DNA from 3 places in the Robertmurraya beringensis genome. Region 1 is predicted to be linked to each of the others. Evidence: riboswitches for the same ligand, from Rfam matches in the RefSeq annotation. Region 1 holds a riboswitch; each other region holds the start of a gene.
The links. Region 1 has a riboswitch for glycine ahead of ACFFHF_RS14545 (amino acid permease). Riboswitches for the same ligand answer to the same signal wherever they lie in the genome.
Positions count from the first base shown of each region.

Region 1 (6,083 bases):
CTCCTGATAATTCAATAAGATATCCAATCAATGGTTTGTAAATCAGACCACCTAGTCCAAATCCTGCGACAGCTACACCACTTATAAATCCTCTTTTATCAGGAAACCACTTTACACATGCGGATAGTGGACAAACGTAGGTCATTCCAATCCCAATTCCTCCGATAACACCATAGAAGAAATAGAGCTGTAATAGGGAAGTTGCTTGACTTGATAGCAGCAATCCAATCCCTAGCAATAAACCTCCAATTGTTGCGACCCACCTCGGTCCAATATGATCTTGCAGTCTACCAGCAAAAATGGTTGCAAATGCAAAAACAGCAATCGTGATCGAAAAAGTAACAACCACATCTTCCCTAGCCCAACCAAACTTATCGATAAGCGGCTGATTAAAAAGACTCCAAGCATACACCGCCCCTAAATTAATTTGAATGAGAACGGCCCCCAACACCACTAACCAACGATTCAAATAAAAAACCTCCTTCAGTTTAGAAAATTGCCCAATAAAAAAGAGACCAGCGGTGATAAAAATTCATCATCGCTGGTCTCTTCTATACTCACATACACTGTGTTTACATAAGCAACCAAACAAAATTAATAATTACAAATGATTTCCCTTCCCCTTGTCTCCAGGACATTAAGAAGAGCTATCATGATTTTTACTAATTATAAATGTCTGTTTATGATCGGTCAAGAAAATAAATAACAGGTAAACATAAAATGTTATTTGTAGGTGAGTATAGTAAAGTACAAAACTTAGGAGGAATTCTTATATGAGTGTAAAAAATGAAGACTTGTTGTCCCCCTTTCGTTTTTCGAATGGAATCACATTAAAAAACCGAATGGTCATGGCACCAATGACCAATTTCTCTTCCAATCCAGACGGCACAGTGACGGATGCTGAAGTTTATTATTACGCGAGACGCTCAGCAGGAGTTAGCATGGTTATTACTGCCTGTACATATGTAACAGCAAATGGGAAGGGATTTCACGGAGAGTTTGGTGGAGATCGCGATGAAATGATTCCTAGTTTACGCCGTATAGCCGAGGCTATACAGCAGCAAGGAGCAAAAGCGATCCTCCAAATCTTTCACGGAGGAAGAATGTGTCCTCCCGAGCTTGTTCCAAACGGTGAAATTGTAAGTGCCAGTGATATTCCCGCTGAAAGAGGCGGTGTCTCCACAGAAGAACCAAATATAAATCCCCGAGCCTTAACAGAAGAAGAAGTTCAAGAAATGATCAAAGCGTTTGGTGAAACTACCCGTCGAGCGATTGAAGCCGGGTTTGATGGGGTTGAGATTCATGGAGCAAACGGTTATTTAATACAGCAATTCTTTTCCCCTCATTCCAATCGAAGAGAAGACCGGTTCGGTGGCAGTTTGGAAAAACGGATGACTTTTCCTCTGGAAGTTGTAAATGAGGTAAAACGTGTTGTCCGAGAAAGTGCACAATCTCCCTTTTTAATAGGATATCGTTTTTCCCCTGAGGAACCTGAAACGCCAGGAATTACAATGGGTGACACCTTGAAATTAATCGACGCCTTAGCTGATAAAGACCTTCATTATCTACATGTATCATTAATGGATTTCTTTTCCACCCCACATAGAGGAGTAGAAGATCTCTCTAAGAGTAGAATTGAGTATTTACTAGAAACCATAAATGATCGTGTTCCTTTGATTGGAGTAGGTTCTATTTACACAGCTGAAGATGCACGTAAAGCGTTTGCGACGGGGGTTCCTCTTCTCGCCTTAGGAAGAGAACTAATCATTGATCCAGACTGGGTTCAAAAAATCTCTGAAAACAGAGAGAATGAGATTGTAACAAAAATAAACAAAGAGAAGCAGAAGGAATTAGTTATTCCTGACCCTCTATGGAATGCCATTATCAATAGCCCTGGTTGGTTTCCAGGTGTGTAATTTATTAAAGAGCTCTTGACTTGTTCAAGAGCTCTTATCTTTCAAAACCAATATGTTTATCCGACTTCTTCACTTTCAACATACAAACCAACGCAACCACCATACTTCCCGCAGCAGCATAAAACAAAATTCCAAAACCAAAGAGATCAATAAAGACCCCTAATATGGGTGGTGAAATAATGGCCGACAGCGAAGAAACTAAATAATATAAACCCGTTCTAGTTCCATAACTATGTTCGCTACCTGTCGAGACAATATATGGATAAGCATTAATATTAATACAGGCCCAAAAAACTCCACCCGCGAATAAAAGGATCCGAAGAAATAGAACGGTTTGAACAGTAGTTAACAATAAAAACACAAAAATCAAACCCATTATTCCTATGATAATCATTCTTTTCTTTCCATACTTAGCCCCCAGCAACCCCGAAGGAATGGCCGACAAAACAAAGCTTAATGAAAAGAAGGCTAATGAAAAGGCAGATGCGGTTTTGGTTAAGCCTAGTTCACTTACTCCGTATAAAGTAAACAAGGCTTCCATCCCTTGTATCGCAATAAACCAGAAAAAGATTGCCGCTAATAAAATGATCGTTGGACGATTTAACTCACTTTTATAGCTGAGCTTCGGTGCAGTTGTAACTGAATAGAAGAGGGCATCCCGTCTTTCAATAATGTTTTTGTACAAAACCCATAATGCTACCAAAAATATGACGCTAACAGCTAAAAAAGGCGTGGATTCATTCACACTAAACAAATAAGAGCCCACACTAAATGCCAATATGGCACCAACGCCACCCATAAAATTAATAATTCCATTTGCTTTTGTTCGCTGGTATTCTGGTGTGATATCTGGCATGAGAGCGATGGTTGGAGATCTAAATATAGCCATCGACAGGTTCATGCACAACATAAAAATAATTAAAGTTAAAAGACTATTGTGAAATGGAATTAGTGCAAAAAACAAAGCAGCTAGAGGGATTCCCACAAGTAAGTAAGGCATTCGTCTGCCATAGGTTGTATTCGTCCGATCACTGCGTTGCCCAATATAAGGCTGTAAAAATAAAGCAATATAGTTATCAATGGTCATTAAAAAACCAATCAGTGCCGTGCTCGCTAAATAATTTTCAAGAAAAAATGGTACAAATCCGTTATACAGCGACCAACCGATACTAATGCTAAAAAACCCAAAGCCTAACAACCATGTCTTTTTCATCGTGCCCCCCCTACACCTTCAAGAAAATCTTTTTAGAGAACATAATGCTATTATCCTATGTTGAGTTTTATGAACAATTGCTTGTTCTACTTTTATATATAAAAAAAGGCTGGTTTCGTAAAGATTGTTGTTTTTGGTATAACGCTGGGTTTATTGGTCTATTTGAAGAGTAGCTCTTTTCTAAGGATGAAAAAATTTTGATTGCTGTCTAAACATATAGTTAATTTCCTAAAGGTGTGTTTATAGCAACAATGTTTTAGAAAAGAGCCTAAAAAAAAGAAAACACCTTGCCTCTCCTGACAAAGTGTCTTACACTATTACACCGATTTCTTTCTTTTAAAGAAATACAAACCAAATAACAAAACAAACCATAATGGTGTTAACAATAATGCTGCACGTGTGGATTCTGAAATTAGCATTACGAGCAAAATAAAGGCAAAAAGAGCTAGTACGACATAGTTAATAAAAGGTGTTAATGGAGCTTTAAATATTGATTTTTGATGTAGATCTGGACGAGTTTTCTTATATCTAATATGAGAGATTAAAATTATGCTCCACACCCAAATGAAACAAATTGCACTAATGGTCGTTACAATTCCAAAGGCTTGCTCAGGGATCAGTTTACTCAATAGTGTCCCGACCGAAACAATGACCGTTGAAATGAATAATGCATTACTTGGCACTGCATTTTTGTTTAACTTTGCAAGCATACCTCTTCCACCGTTTTGACGTCCTAAGTTAAACATAATTCGACTGGTAGAAAATAATCCACTATTACTAGCAGAGGCAGCAGAAGTTAATACGACAAAGTTAATGATCCCGGCCGCAACGGGAATACCAACTAAAGTAAAGGTCTTAACAAAGGGACTTGTATCTGCATTCAATTGGTTCCATGGATTTATACTAAGCAGGACAATTAAAGCACCCACATAAAAGAATAGAATTCTTAATGGAATTTTATTAATGGCTGAAGGAATATTTTTCTTTGGATTTGCTGTTTCTGCAGCTGATACACCAACCAACTCTACTCCAACAAAAGCAAATACGACCATTTGGAAAGAAAATAAAAAGCCGCTAATTCCATTCGGGAAAAACCCTCCGTGTTGCCATAAATTTTGTATCGAAACCGTTCCTGCGTCTGTTTTAAATCCAATTACAAGTAAAACCACTCCAATCACAATTAAAGCAAGAATGGTGATAACCTTAATAATCGCAAACCAAAATTCTAATTCTCCAAAAAGCTTTACTGTTAAAAGATTCAACCCTAATAAAATGATTAAACAGATAAGCGCTGGTACCCATTGTGGGATGTCAAACCAATACTGCACATACATTCCTACTGCAATAATATCGGCCATCGCCGTCATAATCCAACAGAACCAGTATGTCCATCCTGTCACAAAGCCTGCCCATGGTCCAATATAGTCGACTGCAAAATCGGTAAAGGATTGATAACCCGCATTCGATAACAAAAGCTCCCCTAATGCTCTCATAACAAAAAAGGTTGCTATCCCTACGATTAAATAAGCTAAGATGATAGAGGGACCTGCTAATGAAATTGCTTTTCCTGAACCTAAAAACAATCCTGTACCAATCGTTCCACCAATTGCGATTAGCTGTACATGTCGATTTTTCAGTTCCCTTTTTAATTCATGCTGTGCCACTTGATATTCCTCCGTTTTTTTCAATTGTTATTGTAGTAATAATAGCCATAAAAAAAGAGACTGGAGTTCCCTCCAATCTCTTAAAACGTCAGAATAACAAATACACATGGTTAAATGATAAAAAGAGAACTTACTTACTCTTTCATTCATACCAAATAGTATCTTTACTCTTCTGTCCTTTTGCCTGAGATTGTGAACCCTTCGGCGTCGCAATACGCGATCTCTCCAGAAGCCGCTCCTGTTATAGTTTGACCCATAACATTCATAGCTTGCTTGATTAAATTATTTACAGCTGAGATTTGTTTTTTCAACAAACTCTCAAGCTATTATTCTACGATAATTTGTAATTTTAGCAGTATTCTTTTCGTTGGTCAAGAATATTTTTGTGAGATGATGATCAATCTTATTTTTACACACTATGAACCGACCTTTTGATAATTCGATCGATCAGTTTCTTGCTTGGATATAGATTCGTATTTGTTTTACCAATCCTTTTTAAAAAGGCATCAGCCACTGCCATAATACGAGCTTCTAACGGTATTTTTCCTCCCCCTTTAATCCTTTTGGATATCCTTTGCCGTAAACTTCAGTAATTATTAAAGACGAACCTTAAGAAAACCTTAAAAAAAATGCCCTCAAAAAGAGCATTTTACTTTTGAATGGTATTTTCTAATAGTTGCATTTCTAATTTACAAATCCATTTATAGTATCCTAACAATATAAGGAGTAAAATCGGGTCCACAATGGCTGCATGCCAAATCCTCCACCAACCATAGTGGAAATATCCCCAAGGTTCAGGCAGCAGGGTTAAGGTTTCATAAATTAATATTCCAATCACCCAGAAGAACATATAAATGAATTTTTTCCAAACCGATTGATAAAAAGGAAACCAATTCAGAAACATCATATTAACTGGAGGAATAAGTACTGTATGAGCAAGCATCCCTAACCAATCGACCTGCTTATCAAAATACCAATAGGCATGATATTTAAATTCAACAATTAGATCAAAAATACACTGAAAAGCAATTGTAAAGATCCATATATGCACAATTTGGTTTGTAGTGAATCTTTTCACTGTTTTAAAGGCAATAAAATTAAAAGTAATAATGGCAATAAAAAGTCCTATCATATCTTATTCCTTTTTATTTATTAAACTTCCCTATTTTCCATCTTTTTACACATAGATCATACTTCCTTTTTTAATCCTTTTATCAAATCTACTCTGTGGTGAAACAGGAGTGCTAATCCATTAGAAATTATTATTCAGTATTTTAGCATCATGTCCGT
Region 1 is NZ_JBHLUU010000103.1:14,451-20,533, forward strand. It holds gene ACFFHF_RS14530 (L-lactate MFS transporter) at 1-469, opposite strand, end outside; gene ACFFHF_RS14535 (NADH-dependent flavin oxidoreductase) at 774-1,916, shown strand; gene ACFFHF_RS14540 (SLC45 family MFS transporter) at 1,951-3,129, opposite strand; gene ACFFHF_RS14545 (amino acid permease) at 3,447-4,793, opposite strand; glycine riboswitch at 4,956-5,032, opposite strand; gene ACFFHF_RS14550 (hypothetical protein) at 5,443-5,925, opposite strand.

Region 2 (6,083 bases), on a different contig from region 1:
ACGAACCTATTAGTATCTTAGAAAATATGCTGCAAACGGCACAGAAGGAAGCAAAGGCTGCGGAAAAGGAAGAACGTGAACAAGGAACGGCTGTAACGGTGGCTGAAACATCGTTGCAGCATGCGACTGAACAGCGTGAAAAGACTGGAAAAAAGATAGCTAAGCATGAAAGACAGCCTGAAGAATGGGCAGATCTTGACTTAGAAGTAAAGGAAGTAGAAATAAAAGACCAAACGAAGATAACGAAGGATGAAGTAAAGAAGACGGAAAAACGTCAGAAAGAAACAGAAACCAATATTGCTAGTTATGAAGGGGACTTGTTAACTCTATCCGTGATCTTAAAGGAAGATGCAGCAGTCTTTACCGAACATGAGCTAGAGTTAATTAAGACTCAAGGGAAAGCATGTATCTTATCCTGGTGCGAAAAACATCAAGAGATTTTAGAAGAAGGACAAGAAAAGCATGCAAAAATTGATCAATCCTTGCGTAACTTAAAGCTTGCAATTGAAGGAAAAGATTGGGAGATTCGTTTTAAGAATGAAGTGTTAACGACATTAGACCATATGGATACAAGGCATTACTCGCATATTCAAAGCATTGTGAAAAATATGAAGCGATTCTCACAAAGTGGTTTAGAACAATTAGAACGAGACAAAGAAAGGGCAGAAAAGGCTCAAAACTTCTGGGCTAGCCGTGCTAGTATGAAAGTGATGAGTATTTCAGAAGCCATTCGTTCCATGATTGTGAAAATGAAGTTGAAAAATGAACGAGGATCTTTCCCTCTCGTCCAATTAAAAGAAGACATCCTGCCTAAAAAGGCGGAAGATATTGAACCGTTATTAAAGCAGCACTTTGTTTCAGCGATAAATAAAATTACAAAGCAATTTGATATGATTGATGATCATAATCGATTATTAGACCAGGAAATTAAACAGCTTATTAGTGACGAGCAAATTTTGTTTGTATCACTGAGAAATCGATATCCTGAGCTACTTGTCTATAATATGAGAACGGATAATGCCTTTATGTATGGGAAACCGCAAAGAGAGCATTACTCCACTTGGCAGACCATTAATCAAGGTTCTAAGACAAAATCGGATGGCAGTGGTGGACAAAAGTTATCAGCTCGCATGGTGATGATGATGATGTTATTATCAGTTAAAAGCGAAACCGATCAAAGCTGGGTTCCTTTAGTCTGCGATAATCCGTTCGGACAAGCTGCATCCACACATGTCCTTGACCCAATCTTTGCAGTTGCCGATAAGTTAAAGTTCCAATTTATCGTTGTCACTCCGCCCGAGCTCGTGAAAACAGAAATCAGCCAACGATTTGACTCCTACTATAAACTGGACTTCATTCGTGAAAAAGGAAAAGAAATAGTCTCCGACACCATCGTTCCAGCCTATCGGATATTTCAAGGAGAAGAAGTCCTTCAATAGGAACATAATGAAAAAATCCACCTTCTATATAGGAAGGTGGGATTTTTTCTAGTAGAGAATCTCGACGTATGGAAAATTTGAAAACACTGTTTTTTTCTTAATTCTAAAATTAATTAATCAGTGCTTGTAGGGGTGCGGGAATTCTTCCGCCGCGATTAATCATATTCTGTGAGCTGAATGGATTTACCCCCATAACGGGTGCTCTCCCAAGTAGTCCTCCAAATTCAACCATTTCTCCTTCTTGCTTTCCAGGTACAGGGATGACCCTTACTGCTGTTGTTTTTTTGTTTATCATTCCGATAGCTGCTTCATCTGCAATCATTGCGGATAGGGTAGCAGGCGTAACATCTCCTGTTATAGCAATCATATCAAGTCCAACTGAACAGACGCATGTCATTGCTTCAAGTTTTGATAAACTTAAAGCACCGTCGATAATTCCTCGAATCATTCCATTATCTTCACTGACCGGAATAAAAGCTCCACTTAATCCACCAACATAAGAACTGGCCATGGCTCCACCTTTTTTCACCGCGTCATTCATGAGGGCCAAGGCTGCGATCGTTCCATGCGTACCCACGCGCTCAAGGCCAATTTCCTCTAAGATTTCTGCAACACTATCATTAATGGCATTGGTAGGAGCCAAAGAGAGGTCCATAATCCCAAACGGAATATCGAGCCTCTCGGCTACCACTCTACCAATAAGCTCACCTGCACGTGTAATTTTGAACGCTGTTTTTTTGATAATATCAGATACTTCTCCAAGGTCAGCATGTGGGTGTTTTTTTAACGCGTTCAATACGACACCAGGGCCACTAACACCAACGTTAATAACCGCTTCGCCTTCTCCAGCTCCATGAAAAGCTCCAGCCATAAATGGATTATCTTCAACAGGATTACAAAACACAACGAGCTTAGCACAAGCAATTCCATTTTGATCCTTTGTCCGCTCGGCTGCTTCTTTGATAACAAAACCTAATTGCTTAACCGCATCCATATTAATACCGGTACGAGTAGTCGCCACTGAAACAGAGGCGCAAACTCTTTCTGTTACACTAAGTGCTTCTGGCAAGGCTTTAAGTAAGGTCTCATCACCTTTAGAAAAACCTTTGTGAACTAGGGCAGAGAATCCTCCGATAAAATCCACACCTAATTGCTTTGCCGCTAGATCAAGTGTTTTTGCAAGCTCTACCGTTTGTTCAACGGTTGCGTTTCCTAGGATTTCAGCAATGGGCGTAATAGATATACGCTTATTAATAATCGGCACGCCAAATTCTTTTTCTGTTTCTACTGCTACTTTCGTTAAATCCTTAGCATAAGTAGTAATTTTATGAAATACATTTTGCTGCATTTTATGGAAATCGGAATCCGCACAATCACGGAGACTGATTCCCATTGTTACGGTTCGAATATCTAGGTTTTCCATCTGAACCATTCGTATAGTTTGAAGGATTTCATCCATTGCAATTGTCATAGTCTGTCCCCACCTAACTAAATTCTGTGCATCGCTTGAAAAATCTCTTCAAGCTGAATGTTTATTTTTAAGTCCATTTCCTCCCCAACTAAATCCAGTTGGTCACGGAGTTGTGACAAATTTTCGTTACCGGTCACATCAATAATCATCATCATCGTAAAAAAGTCTTGTAAAATAGTTTGGCTGATATCCAAAATATTCATGTTATTATCAGCAAGAATCGTTGTTACTTTAGAAATAATGCCAACCTTGTCCTTTCCGATCACACTTACCACTGCACGTCTTCTTTCCATTTGTTCCACCTCATTATTTTTTTGAAATAAAAAAAGATTGGAGTATCTCCAATCTCGGGTAAGAAGAGTGTGCAAAAATATTATTATGCAAACATTCTCTTCTGTCCTTTTGCCTGAGATTGTGAATCCTTCGGCGCCGTATGCATACGGTCTCTCCAGAAGCTGCTCCGGTAATAGTTTGATCCACTACCATCATGGCGGCTGTATTGAATTAAGTTAGATATTATCAATAAATAATAATTCAGTCAATTAAAATTTGAGAAAAATAAAAAAAGACTATTTCGATTTTGACTTTTCTGAAAATTGTTATTGAAAAATGGTAAAAAAGAACATATAATCAAAAATGAGCATAAACGATCAAAAACATCCACGTTTATGAATGAATGTATACTCCGATCTATATCATGGCCATAGTTTATCTCATCATGTTTGTCGTATTGAAATACACGATGTTTGGACGCCATGTCTATGCGATTGGCGGCAACGAAGAGGCTGCCCATCTAACCGGAATTAAAGTGAATCGTACATTAATTAATGTCTACTCGATCAGTGGTTTGCTTGCAGGTATTAGTGGAGTGGTGATGGCAGGGCGCTTATTCTCTGGACAGCCGATGGTGGGTATCGCGTTTGAACTGGATGCGATTGCAGCAGTCGTTCTTGGTGGTACTAGTTTTGTAGGAGGACGAGGAAGAATACAAGGAACCATCATTGGCGTGTTAATTGTGGCTGTACTAACAAATGGGATGACCTTGCTTAACGTAGATTATTATTGGCAACAAGTCGTAAAAGGGATAGTCATTGTCATTGCTGTTCTGCTTGATCGAATGCGCAGTAAAAATTAATAGAAAAGTGGAAATTTGAAAGCACATGAGAGCGAATTGTATTCTCATGTGCTTTCAAGTTTTGATTAATATTTAGAATGGATACTGTCTGTTTGTTGTTTGAATAGATACCCATTTCGTTACTGTGAATTCTTCGACCACCCATGGATTTCCGAATCGACCTAATCCACTAGCTTTATTTCCTCCGAATGGAATATTTGGAGCATCATTTACGGTTTGGTCATTAATATGTGTCATCCCGCTATCAATTTGGAGGGCTAATTCTTCTCCCCGGGCTAAGTCCTTTGTAAATATGGCTGAACTTAGTCCATAATCAGTATCGTTAGCGATTTCAATGGCCTCACTATCTGTTTGTGCCTTAATAATAGTAGCAATAGGAGCAAATAACTCGGTTTGTGCCAATTTACTAGAATTATTGACATTCGTGAAAACAAATGGAGTAAGGACGTTACCCACTCGTTTCCCTTCTAAAGCAACAGTTGCTCCTTCAAGTTTCGCTTCTTCAATGTATTGAAGGGCTTTTTCCAATTGGCGCTCGTTAACCAATGGCCCAATAACTGTCTTTGGATCACTTGGATCTCCAAACGGAAGTTCTCTCGCTCTAGCTACAAATTTATCAACAAACTCATCATATTTATCTTTATGAACAATGATTCGGTTAATAATCATACAAATTTGTCCTTGGTGAATAAACTTTCCAAAGATAGCAGCATTCACAGCTTGTTCGACATCGGCATCTGACAGGACAACAAATGGACTGTTTCCACCTAATTCAAGAGCTACACGTTTTAAATTTTGTCCTGCGATGGCACCAATACGTCTTCCGACAGCAGAAGAGCCAGTAAAGCTTATTAGCTTGGATTGAGGGTTGGTTAACATCTCATCTCCAATTTCTTCAATATCAGACAAAATCACATTTAAAACACCTTTTGGCAGCCCGGCATATTCAAATGCTTTTGCAATGATGATCCCGCCTGAAAGTCCCACTTGGATATCTGGCTTATGAACAACGCTATTTCCTAAAGCAATTGCTGGAGCAATCGTTCTCATAGACAGATTCATTGGAAAATTAAAAGGTGAAATAGAAGAAATAACTCCCAGTGGGAGACGGTAAATATGATGTAATTTCTCAGGTGATCCAGGTACTTCTTTTAATTTATAAATTTCATCAGCATATTTTATGGATTCCTCTAAAAATTCTAGGGTAAGATGTAACTCCACATTGGCCTTTAAAAAAGTGCCACCCGTTTCTCGTACGATGATAGAAACTATTTCTTCACGATTCATAGTTAAATATTCTGCAGCCTTATGTAGAACCGCTCTTCTATCTTCAACGGTAGACTTGGCCCATTCTTTTTGAGCTCTTTGGGCATGATTGAATGCTTCAGTTAGCTGTTCTTTGGTAGCAAGATGTACTGAGGTAATCGCAGAATGATCATATGGATTTAAAATATCATAGGTTCGTTCACTTTTTCCTTCCGTCCATTCGCCGTTAATATAACTCTTGTTTAATACCTGTGTTGATTGCATGTTTAGTCTCCTCTCACCATTTGATAACGCTTACAATGATTTTTGTAATAGGAATTCGATTATTAATGTGAGTATATTAGATTCTTCTGATGTTGAAAAGAAGGTTGTTGCTATATATTAAACGATTTAAAAATTTTTTTTATGAAGTCTTGGACATCACTTTGTTTAATCATCCACTATTTTGGTCATAAAGAATAAAAAAGTGGATGTGATGACAATGGAAGAACATGAAGGGAATTTTGCTAAAGGATTTACGTGGGCTATGGTGATTAGTCTTCCGATATGGATAGGTATTATTGGTGTTATTAAATTCATTTCAAAGTAATGATTGTTGTGTTTAAGATTCATTAGATTCGGGTAAAGTCCAACACGTTAATCTAGGATAGGAGCGGTACATATGACGTTAATATCTAAGATACTGTATAGTTGGCACAATTTTCGAATGAATTATCATTTTTTATTAGTGGAAAGCTGTTTGGATGATGACTTGAGAAGTAAGCTAATAGAA
Region 2 is NZ_JBHLUU010000016.1:92,564-98,646, reverse strand. It holds gene ACFFHF_RS04815 (coiled-coil domain-containing protein) at 1-1,439, shown strand, start outside; gene ACFFHF_RS04810 (PFL family protein) at 1,549-2,910, opposite strand; gene ACFFHF_RS04805 (ACT domain-containing protein) at 2,928-3,203, opposite strand; glycine riboswitch at 3,295-3,372, opposite strand; gene ACFFHF_RS04800 (ABC transporter permease subunit) at 3,608-4,045, shown strand; gene ACFFHF_RS04795 (aldehyde dehydrogenase family protein) at 4,118-5,575, opposite strand.
Region 2: another riboswitch for glycine. It lies ahead of ACFFHF_RS04805 (ACT domain-containing protein); the one in region 1 lies ahead of ACFFHF_RS14545 (amino acid permease).

Region 3 (6,083 bases), on a different contig from region 1:
TCCACCACGGAAGGGTACGGAACTGATTCCATTTTGCTTTAGATACCATTGAAGATAGAGCTGAGTGGCTCGATATTCGGTAAAAATAATGACTTTATCATTTACTTGTTGAATCAATTCTAGAGCTTTGACGGCCTTCGAATTCGTATGAACGGCGTTTACCTTCTCGATTAAATATGTGATTTGATCCTGATATTCCTTCGAGGGGTTTTCTTTCTTTTCAAGCATATTCTTTAATGTGAAAAACACTGCCTCTCTACTACTGCATGCTTCTCTTTGAAGAGTCATGACTGAGAAAGCGGATGTCGTTGTCCAGTCTCCCTCTGATCGTAGCTCAGTAACAGAATCATACAAATCCTGCTCTTCCTTAGTAAGCTCAATAGGAATGGTTTCAACTTGTCTTTTCGTCCATTCAATACCTGTGTCTGCTCGACGATTTCTAATCATCACTTTATTTACAAGCTCTTTTAAATGTTCATTATCGTTAATATCGCGGGAATCCTTCTTATATTTTTCATTAAACACAGATTCATTTCCTAGATGACCAGGTTTTAAGAGAGAGACAAGGTTGAAAATCTCACCAACTCGATTTTGAATAGGGGTTGCTGTTAGAAGTAAACAGAATTTTTTCTTTAAGCTTTGTACAAATTCATAGTTTTTTGTTTTATTGTTTTTTAATTTATGTGCTTCATCAATAATAATCAGATCATAATCTTGAGAGAGAATGATTTCTCGATGTGGAGCACGTTTAGCTGTATCGATGGAAGATACAACTACATCACACTGTTCCCACACATAGCTTTTACGTTGTGCAACTGCCGGAATATAAAATTTACTTGTTAATTCATATGACCATTGGGTAACAAGGGAGGCGGGAACAAGAATGAGGACTTTTTTTACAAGACCTCTAATCATGTATTCTTTTAAAATAAGCCCTGCTTCGATCGTTTTCCCCAAACCTACTTCATCTGCAAGGATGGCTTTTCCGTTCATACTTTCAACAACTTGCTTGGCAACTTCTAGCTGATGAGGTAGCGGTGTTAAATTAGGGAGATGTTTGGGAGCTTGTAATCCCTCAAAATTATCAATAACCGTATGTTTTTCTACCTCTACCGCTAGCTTATATAACTCAAAGTTCCCCCAAGGGCCGTCATTTGTAATTTTCTCTACCAGTCCCTCCTGCCAAGAAGAATCAAACTCAATCTCTACCGTCATTAAAAACAACTCCCTTTTTTGATCGATAAATATATTGCCGTATGGGTTTCGAAATGGTAGGATGATAATATCTTAAAAGTTTTGAAATTTGTCACATTATAGTTTATTTTGACGAATGTTCTATAGTACAGCTTAGTATGATCCAAATTGGGAAATTTTATAATGCGAATGAGAACAAGGGGAGAGACTACTTCTAAGTAGCGCCGAAGGAGCAAACAAAAATTTGTGAATCTCTCAGGCAAAAGAACTCTTGTTTGACGCAGCTCTGGAGAGCGCTTCATCATTTGAAGCCACCAAAGGGGACAGCCAAACGGTAAACTTTCAGGTGCCAGGACAGAGACCTTTCTTAAGTAAAGAGGGGGGTCTCTGTCCTTTTTTTATGATTTGAAAAGGGGGAAATGATAGTGGCGCAACTAAAAAGAACACCGCTTTTTGACGTGTATCAACAATATGGTGGGAAAACCATTGACTTTGGAGGATGGGAACTGCCAGTTCAATTTTCAAGCATTAAAGAAGAGCATGAGGCTGTAAGAACGAAGGCAGGATTGTTCGATGTTTCTCATATGGGAGAAATTGAAGTGAAAGGGACAGACAGTTTGGCCTACCTCCAAAAAATGATGACGAATGATGTATCGAAGCTGCAAATAGGTGATGCACAATATACTGCTATGTGCTACGAGAATGGTGGTACGGTCGACGATCTTCTCATCTATAAACTGAATCACGACCATTATCTGCTTGTTGTAAATGCTTCAAATATTGAAAAAGATTTTACATGGTTAAACGATCGTGTTGAAGGGGATGTAACGCTTTTGAATCTTTCTGAACAAATGGGCCAGCTAGCTCTTCAAGGCCCGCTTGCCGAACAGGTTCTTCAGAAGCTAGTTGATACAGCTGACCTTTCGACAATTGGATATTTTAAATTTCAAGAGAAAGTATCCATCGGAGGAAAAGAGGCACTTGTTTCCAGAACAGGGTACACCGGAGAAGATGGCTTTGAGGTGTACTGTAAGAGTGAAGATGCGACTTTCCTATGGGAAACCATTCTTGAGGCAGGTAAAGAAGACGGCGTTCTTCCTTGTGGCTTAGGCGCTCGTGATACCCTTCGCTTCGAAGCTAATTTGGCCCTTTATGGTCAGGAGCTTTCTTCCACGATTTCTCCGTTAGAAGCTGGTATTGGTTTCGCTGTGAAAGTTAATAAGGAAGTAGATTTTATTGGAAAGCAAGCTTTAAAGCAGCAAAAGGAAGCTGGAATCCCTCGTAAACTAATAGGCATTGAAATGATTGACAGAGGCATACCAAGACATGGTTATCCGGTGTATGTGGGTGAACAACTCGTAGGAGAAGTAACAACTGGAACACAATCACCTACGTTGAAAAGAAACATTGGCTTAGCGTTAGTGGATTCAACAGTCGTATCTGCAGAGTCGGAGCTAACCATTGAGATTCGTGGGAAACGCTTGAAGGTGAAAGTGATACCAACACCATTTTATAAAAGGGAAAAGAAATAAGGGAGGAACAAACGTCATGAAGCATCGCTACTTACCAATGACAGAAACCGATAAAAAAGCCATGCTAGAAGAAATCGGAATTTCCGATGTTCAGGAGCTTTTTAACGATATTCCAGAAAGTGTACAGTTTAAGGGAGAATATAATATTAAAAAAGCTAAATCGGAGACAGCCTTATTAAAAGAATTAACTCTTTTGGCTTCTAAAAATGCCGACTTACGCTCACATACTTCCTTTTTAGGAGCTGGTGTGTATGATCATTACATGCCTGTCATTGTAGATCATGTTCTTTCACGTTCAGAATTTTACACAGCCTATACACCTTATCAACCAGAAATTTCACAAGGTGAGTTACAGGCGATCTTTGAATTTCAAACAATGATTTGTGAATTAACAGGTATGGACGTAGCTAACTCTTCGATGTATGACGGTGGTACCGCTTTGGCAGAAGCGGCGATGCTAAGCTCTGGTCATACGAAGCGTAAAAAGGTGCTTCTCTCTAGTACAGTACATCCGGAAACAAAGGATGTAGTCAAGACGTATGCAAAAGGACAATACGTAGAAGTCGTAGAGATTCCATACCAAGATGGTGTTACTGATTTAGAGGCGTTAAAGAGCGAAATGGGTGATGATATTGCAGCCGTTATCGTACAGTATCCAAACTTCTTTGGAAGAATCGAGCCGATGAAAGAACTCGAGGAAATCATTCACGCGAACAAAGCAATGTTTGTCGTATCAAGTAATCCTTTGTCCCTTGGTGCATTAACACCTCCGGGAGCCTTTGGTGCTGATATTGTAGCGGGAGATGCACAGCCGTTTGGAATTCCAACTTCATTTGGTGGACCACATTGCGGTTATTTTGCTGTAACGAATAAATTGGTTCGTAAAATTCCTGGTCGTCTTGTTGGTCAAACAAAAGATGATCAAGGAAGAAGAGGGTTTGTTTTAACGCTTCAAGCAAGAGAACAACATATCCGACGTGACAAGGCAACATCTAATATTTGCTCAAACCAAGCGTTGAATGCTTTAGCTGCTTCGGTAGCTATGACGGCTTTAGGGAAAAAAGGCGTCAAAGAGATGGCTGTGAGCAATATCCAAAGAGCTCACTATGCAAAGAAAGCATTTGAAAATAAAGGATTCACCATTGCCTTTAATGGACCATGTTTTAATGAATTTGTAGTTGTCTTAAATAAGCCTGTGAAAGAAGTAAACCAACAGCTATTAAAGGAAGGAATCATTGGAGGTTACGATCTCGGTCGTGATTATCCAGAGTTAAAGAATCACATGCTCGTGGCAGTGACTGAACTACGTACAAAAGAAGAAATAGATCTGTTTGTTGATAGAATGGGGGATTATCATGCATAAGGAAGACCAAGCGCTCATTTTTGAATTAAGTACCTCTGGCCGAGTAGGGTATAGTCTCCCGGAGATGGATATCCCTGAGGTAAACTTAGATGATTTGATTCCAGCTGAATATTTGCGAGCTGAAGAACCAAATTTACCTGAGGTTTCTGAGCTTGATATCATGCGTCATTACACCGCTCTTTCAAAAAGAAATCATGGAGTGGACTCTGGTTTTTATCCTCTTGGATCTTGTACGATGAAATACAATCCAAAGATCAACGAAAACGTCGCTCGTATCGCTGGCTTTGCTCATATTCACCCACTTCAAGATGAGAGCTCTGTTCAAGGTGCATTGGAGCTTATGTACGATCTTCAGGAGCATCTAATTGAAATTACGGGTATGGATGAAGTTACATTACAGCCTGCTGCAGGAGCACATGGTGAGTGGACGGGACTTATGCTCATTCGTGCCTTCCATGAAGCAAACGGGGACACGAAAAGAACAAAGGTGATTGTACCTGACTCCGCTCATGGAACAAATCCAGCTTCAGCAACCGTCGCAGGTTTTGAAACCATCACTGTAAAATCTGATGAAAATGGATTAGTGGATTTAAATGACCTAAGAAGTGTTGTTGGAGAAGACACTGCTGCCTTGATGCTAACCAATCCAAATACTCTAGGTTTATTTGAAGAAAATATCCTTGAAATGGCGCAGATTGTTCACGAAGCTGGCGGAAAGCTTTATTATGATGGAGCAAACTTAAATGCTGTCCTTTCTAAAGCTAGACCAGGAGATATGGGCTTTGATGTGGTTCATTTAAATCTTCATAAAACATTCACTGGTCCACATGGCGGTGGAGGTCCTGGGTCGGGTCCTGTTGGGGTGAAGAAAGATTTAATAGCATACTTACCAAAGCCAGTCGTTACAAAGAAGGATGGAGAATTTGTGTTAGATTACGATCGTCCACAGTCGATTGGGCGAGTAAAACCGTACTATGGTAACTTTGGGATTAATGTAAGAGCGTATACGTATATTCGTACAATGGGTCCTGATGGATTAAAAGCAGTGACGGAATACGCGGTATTAAATGCGAATTATATGATGAGACGTCTTGAACCATATTTTGATTTACCGTTTGATAGACATTGTAAACATGAGTTCGTACTAAGTGGTAGGAGACAAAAGAAACTTGGTGTTCGTACGCTAGATATCGCGAAGCGCCTGTTGGACTTCGGATATCACCCACCAACTATTTACTTCCCACTAAATGTAGAGGAATGCATCATGATTGAACCAACAGAGACAGAGTCGAAGGAAACTCTAGATGCATTTATCGAAGCAATGATTCAAATTGCAAAGGAAGCAGAAGAGAACCCTGAAATCGTTCAAGAAGCCCCACACACAACTGTGGTTGGAAGATTGGATGAAACGACAGCTGCGAGAAAGCCAATTTTAAGGTATCAAGCATAAAGAGGTATAGGAAACAAGCACGGCAGATGCCGTGCTTGTTTTTTTAGGAAAAACAAAAAGGACTCCGCTCGGGTAGAGCTGGAATCCTTTTGTATTACTTCACTTTAATTTTTCCAGACCATTTTTTGAATCCGCCTTCAAGGTGAGAAAGATCCTTATAGCCTTTACGATAAAGTGTTTGTGCAGCACGGCCACTTCTCATCCCACTTTGGCAATATAGATAAACCGGTTTGTCAGGACGAATCTCTTTCATACGCATTTTAAACTGCGAAAGAGGAATGTTTCTAGCTCCCAAGATATGTCCCGCTTCATACTCGTTCGGTTCACGCACATCAATTAGTTGAGCTTTTCGATAGCCTTCACGGAATTGTTGTTCATTCAGTGTTTTTACAATTTTACGTTGGTATAGCCAAGTAATCACAGAGTAAGCGATAATGGCAACTACTAGTATAAGGATAAAATAAAGAGTATCCATAAAGTTACATGTCTCCTTTCGAACAAGCATCACGCCAAGTTATATTATATCGGTGTTGTGACTTTGGGT
Region 3 is NZ_JBHLUU010000015.1:346,503-352,585, forward strand. It holds gene ACFFHF_RS04065 (DEAD/DEAH box helicase) at 1-1,215, opposite strand, end outside; glycine riboswitch at 1,384-1,475, shown strand; gene gcvT (glycine cleavage system aminomethyltransferase GcvT) at 1,614-2,726, shown strand; gene gcvPA (aminomethyl-transferring glycine dehydrogenase subunit GcvPA) at 2,743-4,089, shown strand; gene gcvPB (aminomethyl-transferring glycine dehydrogenase subunit GcvPB) at 4,082-5,539, shown strand; gene ACFFHF_RS04085 (rhodanese-like domain-containing protein) at 5,634-6,014, opposite strand.
Region 3: another riboswitch for glycine. It lies ahead of gcvT (glycine cleavage system aminomethyltransferase GcvT); the one in region 1 lies ahead of ACFFHF_RS14545 (amino acid permease).